DNA from 2 places in the Peribacillus sp. NPDC060253 genome. Region 1 is predicted to be linked to the other one. Evidence: a T-box and tRNA genes for the amino acid it is inferred to sense, from the RefSeq annotation. Region 1 holds a T-box; the other holds one or more tRNA genes.
The links. The T-box of region 1 lies ahead of glyQ (glycine--tRNA ligase subunit alpha). A T-box ahead of a tRNA ligase gene usually reads a tRNA of that ligase, here a tRNA-Gly.

Region 1 (7,738 bases):
TAAAATAAAAGGGCTATTGGTCCATCGCTTTTTTCAAGTGCTTTTGTTTATCATACTTGGTTTGTTTGCTTATGCATTAATGTTTTCAAACGTTAAACCAGAAAGGGTCCAGGTAGAGCTTTTCAAGCCTGCGGAACAAACCATTCGCTCAACCAAGACGGTGGAGGATACCTATAAGACGGAACAAGAAAAAGAAGAGATTTCAAAACAAGTGGCGGATGTATATACTTTAAAAAAAGAATATGCGAAAAATAAAGTCGATCTGATCTCATCCATTTTCGATTCAGCGATCGAGGTGAATAAAGAAACGGACCCCGATAAAGATCATAAAAAAGATGAGGGTAAGGAAAATAAAAAGGAGACCATAAAGACGGATGCTCAAAAGGTTTCCATTTTAAAAGAAAAATTGACAGATGAAGTCAATAAAAATATTGAGGAATCCGTCTTCCTTGCTTTAGTGCAGGCGGATGAAGATGAGTTGGAAATAGCGAAGGATTCAACCATTACTGCCGTGAATAATGTGATGAGCTCCAGGATCGCAGCTAGTGACGTCGAAAATGCCAAGAAAAAGGTAGTAGAGGAATTGGGCTATATGAGCATAAGCAGCGATATGAAAAAAGCCTCTAATTCCCTTGCCCGTACGGCAATCATCCAGAATGTGTTTTTCGATAAGGATAAAACCGAGGAACAGCGCAGGAAAGCCATCGAAAGCGTGGAGCCCATCAGGATCCTCCAAGGACAGATCATTGTTGAAGAAAATCAGTTAGTGGATAGGGATGTATACCGGCAGCTTGAACTTGCAGGGTTTTTAAATACGGAGTCTACGATTTACCCATATATTGGCTTGCTGCTATTCATCTTTCTAACATTTACCGCATTTTATTACTTTTTCTACTATTCCATTTCCAATAAGGATAACAAGTATAATCAACTATTGATCTTCAGTCTTGTCTTTATCCTTTCCATGACTACGATGAAAACGGTCAGCATTCTTGCAGACCTGAAAAACTCGAATTTGGAATACGTCTTCCCGGGTGCGATGGCGGCGATGCTCATCAAGATATTATTGAATGATAAGTTGGCGGTAGCCATGATCATCTTGTTAGGTTCGTATGGTACGATTATATTTAATGGTGATACACCTGGCAATTTGGATTTCTCGATGGGGCTTTTTATCATTTTCGGTGGATTGTCGGCAATCATCATCTTATCGAGGCCTAATTTCAAATCAAAGGTACTTGTTGCAGGGTTGCTATTGTCTTTAATAAATATGGCCTTTGTCTATTCACTCATCTTTATTATGGACGGCCATTATACTAGAATGGAGTATTTGTATTATGCTCTTGCTGCCATTGGCTCTGGAGTGGGTTCAGCGGTTTTGACAATGGGCTTGTTACCGTTTTTCGAGGCAGGTTTTGGGATCTTATCATCCATGAAGCTAATTGAACTTGCAAATCCTAATCATCCATTACTGCGGAAGATCTTGATTGAGGCTCCTGGGACTTACCATCATAGTGTAATGGTCGCCAATTTGGCGGAATCTGCTTGTGAAGCCATCGGTTCAAATGGATTGCTGGCAAGGGTCGGCAGTTATTATCATGATATCGGTAAAACGAAGCGGCCGCATTTTTTCATCGAAAACCAGATGAATGCGGAGAATCCTCATGATCGACTGCTCCCGGAAACGAGCAAGGATATCATCATTGCCCATGCCGTCGATGGCGGGGAGATGTTGCGCAGTCATAAATTCCCGAAAGAGATTGTGGATATTGCAGAGCAGCATCATGGGACCACATTATTGAAATTTTTCTACCATAAGGCAAAAAAAGAGGATGAAGCCACACTGGAGGCAGCTTACCGCTATCCTGGGCCGAGGGCGATAATGAAGGAAGTAGCCGTCATAGGCATAGCCGATAGTGTGGAAGCTGCAGTGAGATCTATGCAGCACCCAACTCCGGATAAGATTGAAGAATTGGTAAGTTTCATTATTCAGGACAGGATTCAAGATGGTCAATTTGATGAATGTGACATTACTATGAGAGAATTGAGTATCGTGAAGCATTCCTTATGTGAATCGCTGAACGGTATCTTCCACTCCAGGATTGAATATCCGGAGCCGGATAAATTATGACAGAAGGTGAAAGAATGATTTTAGAAATCGATTTATTGGATGAAACGAACGAAGTAACGGAAGAAGCTCAGCAACTTGTTGAAAGCATTCTGCAATTTGCAGCAAAAAAAGAAAACATTGAATTAGATACCGAGTTGTCTGTCACATTTGTAAACAATGAGAGAATTCGGGAAATCAATAAAGAATATCGTCATAAAGATTCAGCTACAGATGTCATTTCTTTTGCACTTGAAGAAATGGGTGAAGATGAAGTGGAAATTGTCGGCGCGGAAATGCCTCGCATGTTAGGCGATATCATCATTTCCATTGAGCGCACGAAAGAGCAGGCTGAAGAATATGGTCATTCTTTTGACCGTGAACTTGGATTTTTAGCGCTGCATGGTTTTCTGCATTTATTAGGCTTCGATCACATGAATGAAGAAGAGGAAAAAGAGATGTTCACTAAACAAAAGGAGATCTTGGAAGAATATGGACTTTCAAGAGAAGGATAAAAAACGGTATCCTTTATTAAAAAGTTTCTCTTTTGCCTGTCAGGGGATTTTGGAGGCAGTACGAACGGAGCGCAATATTAAGATTCATTTCGCGTTAACGGCAATCGTCGTATTCTTTGGCTGGTACTTTTCATTGAATGGGATGGAATGGCTCTTCATTTTGGCAGCCATTGCCGGGACTATTACGCTAGAGCTAGTTAATTCAGCGATTGAAAGGGTAGTAGACCTAGTAACGGATCAAATCCATCCACTCGCCAAGCAGGCAAAAGATATTGCAGCCGGAGCTGTATTCATATATGCTATATTTTCTATAATAGTTGGTTTGATTATCTTTTTGCCTAAGTTTGGCCTGTAGGTGGCGAAAATGGTACTCAATTTGAAAGGACGATGTGAATTGAATACGAATGAATTGATTGAGGAAGCTAAAAAAGCAAGGGAAAAAGCTTATGTGCCTTATTCCAAATTTAAAGTGGGTGCAGCCCTTTTAACCGCGGATGGCAAGGTCTATCATGGTTGTAATATAGAAAATGCTGCATACAGCATGTGTAATTGCGCCGAAAGGACCGCTTTATTCAGCGCTTATGCCCATAACGATAAAACATTCACCAAACTTGCAGTCGTGGCAGATACCGATGGTCCCGTCTCTCCATGCGGGGCGTGCAGGCAGGTTATTTCAGAACTGTGCGAACAGGATATGCCGGTTGTTTTGACCAACTTAAATGGGGATATAAAAGAACTAACAGTACAGGAATTGCTTCCAGGAGCTTTTTCACCGGAGGATTTAAATGGATAAATTATTTGACGAAACACAAGTAAAAGGTTACAAATCAGGTTTCATTTCGATTATTGGCCGACCTAATGTCGGAAAAAGCACGTTTCTGAACCGGGTTATCGGTCAAAAAATTGCCATCATGAGTGATAAACCGCAAACTACTAGAAATAAGGTTCAGGGTGTCCTAACACAAAACGATTCACAAATGATTTTCATTGATACACCAGGCATCCATAAACCAAAGCATAAACTTGGCGACTTTATGATGAAAGTGGCGACGAATACATTGAAAGAAGTCGATTTGATTCTCTTCATGATCAATGCGACCGAAGGATACGGACGTGGTGACGAGTTTATCATTGAAAAACTTCAAACCGTAAAAACGCCTGTTTTCCTTGTAGTAAACAAAATCGATGCGATGCACCCGGATGAATTGCTTCCGATCATTGAAAAATACCAACAACTATACCCTTTTGCGGCAGTCGTTCCGATTTCTGCGCTTGAAGGAAATAATGTCGATACACTGCTTGCCCAGATAAAGGACCACCTGCCAGAAGGGCCACAGTTTTATCCAGCTGACCAAGTGACCGACCATCCGGAACGTTTTATCATTTCCGAATTGGTCCGTGAAAAGGTACTTCACCTGACACGTGAAGAAATTCCGCATTCAGTGGCCGTTGTCATCGATTCAATTAAAAAAATGGACAACAGCGATACCATTAATGTCATGGCGACGATTGTTGTCGAGCGTGATTCACAAAAAGGCATCGTCATCGGAAAGCAAGGGAAAATGCTTAAAGAAGTCGGGAGCCGTGCGAGAGTGGACATAGAGAACTTACTGGGCTCAAAGGTATTCTTGGAACTGTGGGTCAAGGTACAGAAGGATTGGCGTAACAAAGCCAGCCAGCTTCGCGATTATGGTTTCAATGAGAGCGAGTATTAATTAGCAAAATTTACGCTTCATGAAAGTTTGGAAAACGGTCAAGCTAATCATATGGTCGGATATTCATATTGCTAGTTAAAAATGAAAGGTGGGCTTTATATGTTGGATTTTACCTGGGAATTATTTAGTGAAACAGGTAATGTGGACACCTATTTGCTGTTTAAGGAGATAGAAGTCGAAAGACAGGAGAGACCCTTGGTATTGAATGAAGAGCTAGCAGAATTTGATTTTCCTGTTTCATAGGTTAGTCTTGGCGAGCATGGGTGGTGTCTTGGTGCTCCAAAAATGTGAAGGCATTGTCATAAGGCGAACTGCATATGGAGAAAATAACAAAATCATTACTATATATACCCGAGAGCTAGGAAAAATTGGTGTTATGGCTAGAGGAGCCAGTAAACCTAACAGTAGGCTTGCTGCCGTCACCCAGCTTTTTTGCTCCGGGTATTTTCTTGTAACAACATCAACCGGACTCGGAAGTCTTCAGCAGGGGGAAATGGTCGACTCGCTTCGTTTTATTAGGGAGGATCTTTTTGCCACTGCCTATGCTTCTTACATTGTTGAATTGCTTGATAAAAGCGTCGATGATAAAAAACCGAATCCATATTTGTTTGAATTGCTTTCGCAAACCTTGCATTACATAAACGAAGAATATGATGCAGAAGTTTTGAAATTCATTTTTGAAATGAAAATGCTGCCCGTCAACGGGATTAACCCGGTGCTTGATCAATGTGCTGTTTGTGGCGAAACGGAAGGGGAATTCTCATTCTCGCTTCGGGAGGCGGGTTTTATTTGCCACCGCTGTCTGGGAAAAGACCCCTATCATTATAAAATTTCACCGGCAGCCGTCAAATTGCTGCGGATATTTTATTATTTGGATTTATCAAGACTCGGAAACATTTCCGTTAAGCCTGAAACGAAAAAAGAACTGCGGAAAATCATTGATGCTTACTATGAGGAATATTCTGGCCTTCATTTGAAATCAAAAAAGTTCCTAAAACAGATTGATACGATGAAAGATATGTTTTAGTTCTGGCCTATTGACATTCCAAGCTAGTTTGTATAAAATTCTAATCATCAAAATAAGAAGATTGCGTTGATGGAAAAGAGTATCTGTCATTCTCCATAAAAAGCGAACCTGGGATAGTGGAAGCCGGGATATGGATTTACAGGGAAGGGCGTTTCCGGAGCATATTGCTTTGAAAAGAGGCCGTTTTAATAAACGGCAATTAGGGTGGAACCGCGGGTAAACTCTCGTCCCTATGCATTTCGCATAGGGACGGGAGTTTTTTGTTTGCAAAAAAGTGTATGAATTCCGTTCCCGAATTTTTCAAAGAGCCGTTTTAAATAACCTGGAGGTGTACGATGAATATTCAAAATATGATTTTAACGTTACAAAAGCATTGGTCAGAACAGGGCTGCATCTTAATGAATGCTTATGATGTCGAGAAAGGGGCTGGAACGATGAGCCCATATACGTTCCTTAGAGCCATTGGACCTGAGCCTTGGAGCGTTGCTTACGTGGAGCCGTCACGCCGTCCGGCAGACGGCCGTTATGGTGAGAATCCTAATCGGCTGTATCAGCATCATCAATTCCAAGTGATCATGAAGCCGTCACCAGACAATATCCAAGAATTATATCTGGATTCACTGCGATCATTAGGGATTAATCCGCTTGAACATGATATTCGCTTTGTAGAGGACAATTGGGAAAATCCATCTCTAGGATGTGCTGGTCTCGGTTGGGAAGTTTGGCTTGATGGTATGGAAATTACACAATTTACATATTTCCAACAAGTAGGCGGTCTTGAGTGTAAGCCGGTTTCCGTGGAGATTACATACGGGATCGAACGTCTTGCTTCTTACATTCAAGATAAGGAAAACGTATTTGACCTCGAATGGACAGAAGGATTCACAGTACGTGATATTTTTGGACAGCCGGAATATGAGCACTCAAAATATACCTTTGAAACATCGGACCTTGATATGCTGTTTCAACTTTTCACAATGTATGAAAAGGAGGCACATCGCCAAATGGAAGAAGGGCTTGTACATCCAGCCTATGATTATGTTTTGAAATGCTCACATACTTTTAACCTTTTGGATGCCAAAGGGGCCATCTCGGTGACGGAAAGAACCGGATATATTGCCCGGTGCCGTAACTTAGCGCGTAAGGTTGCTAAAACCTTCTATGAGGAGCGGGAAAAATTAGGCTTCCCGATACTAAAATTGAAAGGGGAGAATACAAATGAGCAAGCGTGATTTGTTATTGGAAATTGGATTGGAAGAGTTGCCGGCTCGTTTTGTGACAGCATCCATGAAACAGTTGTCAGATAAAGTGCAGAAATGGCTAACGGAAAAAGCGATTGAATTCGGAACGGTTGAAGCTTTTTCCACACCAAGACGTTTGGCCATATTGGTGAAAGACGTGGAAGCATCGCAAAAGGATATCGAAGAAGAAGCAAAAGGACCGGCTAAGAAAATCGCTTTGGATAGCGAAGGCAACTGGTCTAAAGCAGCATTGGGATTCGTCAGGGGTCAAGGGATGACTTCAGAGGATATTTATTTTAAAGAACTTAAGGGTGTTGAATATGTCCATGTGAATAAATTCATTAAAGGACAGCCGACAGTTCAGCTTTTGTCTCAGCTTGCTGAAATCATCAGCGGCATGACGTTCCCGAAAAATATGCGTTGGGCCAATCAAGAGCTCCGCTTCGTCCGGCCGATTAAATGGCTGATTGCCTTGTTCGGTAATGAGGTAGTGCCATTTACCATCGCTGATGTGGAAACGGGCCGTGAAACGAAGGGACATCGTTTCTTGGGCGATAACGCAATCATCGAAGAGCCGGCACAGTACGAAGAAACATTAAGAAAACAATTTGTCATGGCGGATCCTGATAAACGCCGACAAGTTATTTTAGATCAAATTAAAAAGCTTGAGCAGGAAAAAGGCTGGATCATCCCAGTTGATGAAGAACTGCTTGAAGAAGTCAATAATTTGGTAGAGTATCCAACGGCGTTATTTGGACATTTTGAAGAAGAATTCCTTGAGCTTCCTGCAGAGGTACTGATCACTTCGATGAAGGAACACCAACGTTATTTCCCGGTTAAAGATCAAGACGGCAAATTACTTGCTTTCTTTGTAACGGTGCGTAACGGGGATGATCGTCATTTGGATAAGGTTTCTAAAGGAAATGAAAAAGTTTTGCGCGCCCGCCTCTCGGATGCAGGATTCTTCTATAAAGAAGATCAGAAAAAAGAGATTGCAGATGCTTTGAAAAAGCTTGACAGCATCGTTTATCATGAAGAAATCGGTACGTTGGCCGAGAAAACTGCCCGAGTTACTGCAATGACCGGTGACCTTGCGGATGCTCTGAATTTAAAGGCTGAAAAAGAAATGGCGC
Region 2 (7,738 bases), on a different contig from region 1:
TTTATTACCGTGACCAAGGAAAAAGAACTTCTTTATAAAAATATGCATAAAAGGAATATTGGTTCCTTTTATGCATATGATTGGTTATTCGCTTATTCCCATTTCCGCTCTTACCACAGAGACGATGCGATCAACATAATTTGTGCATTCTTCAGTAGTCGGTGCTTCAGCCATAACACGGACTAGCGGTTCAGTACCGGATGGTCTCACCAAGATACGACCGTTTCCGGCCATTTCCCCTTCTACTTCCCTAATGACTTCCTGTACCTTTTCATTATCAGTTACAGCATGTTTATCGGTTACTCTGACATTGATAAGTGTTTGTGGATATTTCTTCATCTCACCAGCGAGCTCCGATAAGGTCTTTTGTGTATCACTCATGATGTTTACAAGCTGTAAACCCGTCAATAAGCCATCTCCTGTCGTGTTATAGTCCAGGAAGATAATATGTCCGGATTGCTCGCCGCCAAGGTTATAGCCGCCTTTTCGCATCTCTTCTACCACATAGCGATCCCCCACTGCCGTTTGGGCGCTTTGTATGCCATGCTCTTCAAGACCTTTATAAAAACCTAGGTTACTCATGATTGTGGAAACCACTGTTCCCTGTTTCAGACGATTATTTTCTTTCAAGTATTTCGCACAGATATACATGATTTGGTCGCCGTCCACAATATTTCCCTTTTCATCTATGGCAATGACGCGGTCCCCGTCGCCATCGAAAGCAAGTCCGACATCCGCACCTTTTTCTTTTAAGAATTCAGCCAGTGCCTCAGGATGAGTGGAACCTACCTTATCATTAATGTTCAATCCATTTGGCGATGCCCCCATTGTAGAGATGTCTGCATCCAGATCAGCAAATAAATGCATGGCTAAAGATGATGTTGCTCCATGTGCACAATCAAGCGCAACATGGATGCCTGTAAATTCTTCATCCACTGATTGCTTCAAGTACTGGAGGTACTTTTGACCACCTTCGAAATAGTCGTTCAAATGACCTAAATCTCCGCCAACGGGACGTGGAAGTTCATCCTTTTCCAAATCTAACAGTGTTTCAATTTCCGCTTCTTGATCATCGGAGAGCTTAAATCCATCTGGGCCGAAGAATTTAATGCCATTATCCGCTACCGGATTATGCGAAGCGGAAATCATGACACCCGCTTCAGCACTAAGGGCCTTTGTTAAATAGGCAACTCCTGGTGTCGAAATGACACCAAGGCGCATAACTTCAGCCCCAATGGATAATAGACCAGCTACAAGTGCACCTTCCAGCATTTCACCTGAAATACGTGTATCGCGCCCTATCAGCACTTTGGGTTTTTCTGTATCTTTAGTAAGAACGTAACCACCAAAACGGCCTAGTTTAAATGCCAACTCCGGTGTTAATTCGCTATTCGCAATACCCCTTACTCCGTCTGTTCCAAAATATTTGCCCATCTTTATCGCTCCTTCTTCTAATCGTTACTGAATTAAATGATGTTAAAGGAAGGTCATGTCGCTTCGTCTTTTTGAGTAATGGAGACCTTAATCGTTTTAGAATCCAGTTCCCAATTCACTCCCGCAGGCGCTTTTACCACCAGTTCTACATCATGTGTACCTTCATCTAAATTACTCACATCTACTGTAAGATTAATGTCGTCTTTAGTTATTTTCTTCAAATCATCCGCCTCACCAAGCAAAGTAATGCTTGTTACATCGGTTTCCAATTCGGCATCTTGGTCTGCTTGTATGCCCACAGGCTCTATATTCATATTATTGAATGTCTTAGACTCAATGGCAGCGGGTTCATCTTTTTCGACTACTTTTTCTTGTTCTTCTTGTTCATCTTGTTCTTTTACTTGTTCTTTCTCTTCTTCGACTGGTTCTGCATTCTCTTCATCTACGTCCACTTTTTCCGTACGAATTTTGACCTTTGCCTTACCCAAGGACATTTTTTGTACACTATCCGGTTTAGTAAGATCGAGTTCCAATTCCGTATCACCATCAATTTTGGAGATATTTACAGGTAAATCTATTTCACTTATATTTTCCAGGCTCGTTTCTGACCCAAATAAGGTGACCTCTTTAGGATCGACACTTAAACTCTTGATCCTAATGCCATCCTTTGCCTTCCCGGTTTGCTTTGGTGCTATGGAAACCGTCTTTGAAGGTATGCTCACTTTTAAAGAAACGGCTACCGAAGCAGGCTCGATCGTCACATCCAACTTATTCAAGTCCCGGTCAAGAGCTTTAACGGTTGCCTTCCCATTCACCGTTTCATCAAGTCCCTTACTTATTTCAAGGTTTGCCTTTACATAGGAAATTTGTTCAATCGCGTCTTTGGCGCCTGTTATTTTAACAGTTTGAGGGCTCACGGTTGGCTGTCCAGCGGTATATCCATCTTCAAGTAATGAGTGATTATACTCTGCTTCAACGGAGAACTCCTTCGTCACTCGTTCCTGAACATTGACTTCTGCATATTCCGGATCGATTGTCGCCACTAACTTTTCATTCAACTGACTTATTTTAAATGTGACAGTTCTATCCCCCATTGAGATTTCAGGATCCGATAGGTCTACATAAACTTTGAAATCCCTTTGGTTTTTTGCATTTATCAATAGACTTTTTGCTCCCTTTAGAGTAACATCCACCGTTTCCGGCACACCGCTCACTACCAGATTTTCACGGTCATAGTACACTTCAACAGGTACATTTTCTATGGTCTCCGTACTGATTTCAGGGGCTGTCGATAAACCAAGGGATTTTTTATCCGACTCCATCTCAAAGTTAATGGAAATGAACAAAAGTGCTGCCAAGGCAAAGGCTACGATTCTCATAAACCAAGCACTATTAGTGAATTTATCCATTCTTTTTCCCCCTCCAATTCCAGATGCCTGAGGAAGTTGATTTGATGTTTTCCACTACCAGCTCACTTGTAAGCATGGCCCTGAAAGATTCTTGGTTCAAATCCCGGTAGAGTTCCCCGTTTTTAGTAACGGATATCCCTCCCGTTTCTTCTGAAACAACAATCGTAAGACTATCCGTCACTTCACTCATGCCAATGGCAGCCCTATGCCGGGTACCAAGTTCTTTTGATATGAATGGACTTTCCGATAATGGTAAGTAGCAAGCTGCAGCTGCCACCTGGTTATTCTGCAAAATAACCGCGCCATCATGGAGTGGCGTATTAGGTATAAAGATATTGATGAGCAGTTCTGAAGAAATATAGGACTTTAGAGGAATCCCCGTTTCCACATAATCCCCCAGCTCTGTTCCTTTTTCTATCGTAATCAAGGCTCCGATCCGCCTTTTCGCCATATACGTGGACGCCTTCAGGATTTCTTCAACTAAGCGTTCTTGCTGATTCTCTTCTGGAACGGTGCCCCTTGCAAAGAGCTTCCCGCGTCCTAATTGTTCTAGTGCCCTTCTCAGTTCAGGTTGAAAAATTACAAGAATTGCCAGTACTCCCCAATTCATGACTTGTGCCATTAACCATCCAAGTGTATTGAAACCAAACAGGTTGCTTAAGCTTTTTACAATTACAATTACAAAAATTCCTTTTAGCAGCTGAATAGCCTTCGTGCCTCGAATAATAGTTAACAATTTATATATCACAAACCAAACAAGGAGAATATCAATGAAATTTATTACATAGTCCCAAACATTCAAATTGGATAAAGACATGTTGTTTCCTCCAGTCAGTATTACTCCAAATAACAATTACAATCGTTATGTAATAACTTTAATAGTATACCATTTTTTAAATGATACATCTAAAACTAGTGTGAGAAATTTGCATGTTAAGAACGAATAATGGAAAATGAATCCCTTTTCATTAAAAAATAAAGCTGAGCGAAGTCACCGTATATGAAAAACGATGTCCTCTTCTCAGCTTCTACACTCCTATTCCTTTTCTTCCTCTTTAGAAGGAACCAACGACGTTGCAGTATCCTTTACTTTATACCACACCCACTCAAAAGCTTGGTCAATGACACGGATGCTTCCTGTCACATTCCCTGCCTTGGACATATATTTATGTCCATTTATGACTGTCACATCTCCCTCTACTTCACCATCTATTTGAATGTTACCATTTTGAACTACCACATTTCCCTCGATTTTCTCACCTGCAGGCACAATAACCGTTTCACCTTCTACTACTAAATTGGGCTGTTTGGAAACTGAAAAATGTTCGTCCTGATTATAAGTGGAAAAAACAGAACCTGTCATCAATATAATGAACATGGCTGCCGCTGTCATGAAGGGATGGCTTTTAAACCAACGTTTGGCGCCCGTTGTTTTCGTTTCCTTTGGCAATTGAGCCATTACCTTTGCTGTAAAGTCATCCGGCGCCTTAATATGGGAAGTACTCTGTACAAGAGCGACCGCCTTTTTCATTTCATGAAAATAATTCCGGCATTCAGCACACGTATGCAAGTGCTCCCGTAAAACTTCTTTATGCTCCGGTTTGATGTCCTCATCTAAATAATCATGCATATATTCAATGATTTCCTCATGGCAGTTCATTTTTCTCACCTTCTTTTTATAAATGGCGTAGTTGTTTACGCAAGGCTTCCCGACCACGATGTATTCTCGTCTTAACCGTACCGACTGGCAAATCGAGTATTTCGCTGATTTCCTTTAAAGATAACTCTTCAATATACTTCAATACGATTACCGATCGGTATTTCTCGGGCAATTTCATTATCTCCGCCTGAATGGTTTCCTGTAATTCTAAAGATTCAACCTCTTCCTCGGGCTTCGCCATATCCGATGCAATTTGGGAATACATATTCAATCCGTCTGTTCCAGCAACATCTGCATCTAGGTAGTAATCTGGTTTTTTCTTGCGAAGACGGTCAATACAAAGGTTAGTGGCAATCCGATATAACCATGTGGAAAATTTCATTTGTATATTGAAACTGCGGATATTCACGAAGGCTCTTACAAAGGCCTCCTGTGCCAAATCTTCTGCTTCTTGCCTGTTTCCGAGCATCCTGAAACATATCTGGAAAACTTTGTCCTTGTAAATTTCGACAATTTCCCCAAATGCATTATGGTCTCCCTTTAATACTTGATTAATTCTCTCTTTAATGAGTGCATCCATTTTCCGGTATTACCCCCGCTCATGCGGCTATACGATTATTACGAATCGCAAGCTGAAAGGTTTCAAAAATTTAATACATTAATTTTAACAAAGTTTTACATTTTATGTTTAAGAAAAAAAAAACAGGGTTATATAGTAAGAAATTGTAAATATGAGGGAGTGAATCTCTATATGAAAGCAGAACAAATTTTAGACCATATTGAGCAATACAGACAGAAAATGATGATATTGGCCTCCCGTTCTTCGATGGTTGATACTGAAGTTGTTGAAGTAAGCAGCAAGCTGGATATCTTAATCAATCAATACCTACATTTGACAAGAAGTGAAAGTCTCACGGACCGACGTGCTCTTAAGTGAATATGGTTATGCAATTGCAACCATCTATATACAGTTATGCTTATGATACTTACACCCTGGACAATAAACCTACGTCTTCTAGCATATAAAAAACAGTAACCCATTACAAGCCGGTTACTGTTTCTTTTATTTTAACAGTTATAATAACTTTTCTCCAAATAGCGATCCCATGAGTGCCACGGCAACGATCGCCGTTTTATTTCGCTCATCTAAAATGGGATTCACTTCAACGAATTCAGCTGACGTAATCAAGTTGGATTCCGCAAGCATTTCCATGGCCAAATGGCTTTCCCGATAACTTATACCACCATTCACCGGTGTTCCTACTCCAGGTGCATCTGACGGATCTACCCCATCCAGATCCAATGAAAGGTGGACACCGTCCGTTCTTTCTCTTAAATAACCTATACATTCTTCCATGACCCTTGTCATACCCATGCGGTCGATTTCATGCATCGTAAATACTTTAATCCCTTTATCACGTATAAGTTCTTTTTCCCCTTCATCCAATGACCTTGCACCAATTATTACGATATTTTCCGGTTTCACTTTTGGAGCGGAACCATGGATATTAATTAGGTCCGGATGTCCCAGCCCAATACTGACAGCAAGCGGCATTCCATGTATATTTCCTGATGGAGAAGTTTCTTCCGTATTTAAATCACCGTGTGCGTCGTACCAAATCACACCTATATTATCATAGTGTTTTGCGACGCCGGCTAATGTTCCTATAGCTATTGAATGGTCTCCCCCTAGTACAAGAGGAAAAGAACCGCCTTCTATTATTTCATCTACTCTTGCAGCTAACTGAGTGTTACCCTTTGCAACAAGAGATAAGTTTTTTAAATTTGTTCCAGGTTTATTTGCATTTCCAGGACGTCCTACAACAATATCGCCTAGATCTTCTACTTCTATATTTAATTGCTGAAGACGCTCGATAACCCCTGCGTAACGAATGGCACTAGGCCCCATATCCACCCCACGCCTTGCTTGACCAAGGTCCATAGGCAACCCTATGACAGAAATTTTCTGAATAGACATACAACTCCCCCTTTCCACTATTTTATATCGTATATCAAGGTGGTTCAACTGGACATTTCCATGAATAAAGATGCAGTCACTTTTCTCATATCTTAATGTTTTATCGGATTTTTTTAAAAGGCTTATTATCTATCGTGAATGGTCACTCCTGAAATTAAATAAAAAAAAAGTCTTAAACCATTTTGGCTTAAGACGTAAGTTTTGGTGTATGTAGTTGATGGTGGAGCCTAGCGGGATCGAACCGCTGACCTCCTGCGTGCAAGGCAGGCGCTCTCCCAGCTGAGCTAAGGCCCCTAAGGAATGTAAACTATAATAAGCGGAAGACGGGATTCGAACCCGCGACCCCAACCTTGGCAAGGTTGTATTCTACCACTGAACTACTTCCGCAAATGGCTGGGCTAGAAGGGATCGAACCTTCGCATGACGGAATCAAAATCCGTTGCCTTACCGCTTGGCTATAGCCCAATAATATGATATGTATCATTAATATTCAACAAAATAAAAAGTGGTAATCATATATTTCCCTAATATAGAGAATATATAACTGATCCACAGGATTTTCATTAAAATGGTGGAGGGGGGCAGATTCGAACTGCCGAACCCAAAGGAGCGGATTTACAGTCCGCCGCGTTTAGCCACTTCGCTACCCCTCCGCAATATATGGTTGTAAATGGTGCCGGCAAGAGGACTTGAACCCCCAACCTACTGATTACAAGTCAGTTGCTCTACCAGTTGAGCTACACCGGCAAATAATGAATATAATGGTGGAGGATGACGGGATCGAACCGCCGACCCTCTGCTTGTAAGGCAGATGCTCTCCCAGCTGAGCTAATCCTCCATATTAATGAGTTGAAAATGGTGACCCGTACGGGATTCGAACCCGTGTTACCGCCGTGAAAGGGCGGTGTCTTAACCGCTTGACCAACGGGCCGGACTTTTGTGTTCATAGATAGATTGGGAAGCTCCCAAGCGGATTCGAACCGCTGACCTCTTCCTTACCATGGAAGTGCTCTACCTACTGAGCTATGGAAGCATATGGCTCCGCAGGTAGGACTCGAACCTACGACCGTTCGGTTAACAGCCGAATGCTCTACCACTGAGCTACTGCGGAATAATATTATGTTTCCTTAAACCCATTTAAAGATTTAAATGAATAGCCTGGCAACGTCCTACTCTCACAGGGGGAAACCCCCAACTACCATCGGCGCTGAAGAGCTTAACTGCCGTGTTCGGAATGGGAACGGGTGTGACCTCTTC

Region 2: it encodes a tRNA-Gly, which carries the amino acid that the T-box ahead of glyQ (glycine--tRNA ligase subunit alpha) is inferred to sense. The anticodon was not compared.

What each region holds. Positions count from the first base shown of each region.
Region 1 is NZ_JBHXAS010000031.1:37,106-44,843, forward strand. Features, by position in the region: gene ACFWE9_RS10815 (HD family phosphohydrolase) at 1-2,131, shown strand, start outside; gene ybeY (rRNA maturation RNase YbeY) at 2,146-2,622, shown strand; gene ACFWE9_RS10825 (diacylglycerol kinase family protein) at 2,600-2,977, shown strand; gene cdd (cytidine deaminase) at 3,017-3,415, shown strand; gene era (GTPase Era) at 3,408-4,337, shown strand; gene ACFWE9_RS10840 (YqzL family protein) at 4,437-4,580, shown strand; gene recO (DNA repair protein RecO) at 4,612-5,364, shown strand; T-box leader at 5,422-5,599, shown strand; gene glyQ (glycine--tRNA ligase subunit alpha) at 5,700-6,596, shown strand; gene glyS (glycine--tRNA ligase subunit beta) at 6,583-7,738, shown strand, end outside.
Region 2 is NZ_JBHXAS010000129.1:4,899-12,636, forward strand. Features, by position in the region: gene glmM (phosphoglucosamine mutase) at 85-1,434, opposite strand; gene ACFWE9_RS22695 (CdaR family protein) at 1,488-2,843, opposite strand; gene cdaA (diadenylate cyclase CdaA) at 2,836-3,660, opposite strand; gene ACFWE9_RS22705 (anti-sigma factor family protein) at 3,880-4,503, opposite strand; gene sigW (RNA polymerase sigma factor SigW) at 4,520-5,083, opposite strand; gene ACFWE9_RS22715 (aspartyl-phosphate phosphatase Spo0E family protein) at 5,255-5,440, shown strand; gene rocF (arginase) at 5,579-6,481, opposite strand; tRNA gene ACFWE9_RS22725 (tRNA-Ala) at 6,700-6,775, opposite strand; tRNA gene ACFWE9_RS22730 (tRNA-Gly) at 6,797-6,868, opposite strand; tRNA gene ACFWE9_RS22735 (tRNA-Gln) at 6,872-6,946, opposite strand; tRNA gene ACFWE9_RS22740 (tRNA-Tyr) at 7,051-7,134, opposite strand; tRNA gene ACFWE9_RS22745 (tRNA-Thr) at 7,153-7,228, opposite strand; tRNA gene ACFWE9_RS22750 (tRNA-Val) at 7,244-7,319, opposite strand; tRNA gene ACFWE9_RS22755 (tRNA-Glu) at 7,338-7,412, opposite strand; tRNA gene ACFWE9_RS22760 (tRNA-Thr) at 7,442-7,514, opposite strand; tRNA gene ACFWE9_RS22765 (tRNA-Asn) at 7,518-7,592, opposite strand; partial or broken rRNA gene rrf (5S ribosomal RNA) at 7,638-7,738, opposite strand, start outside.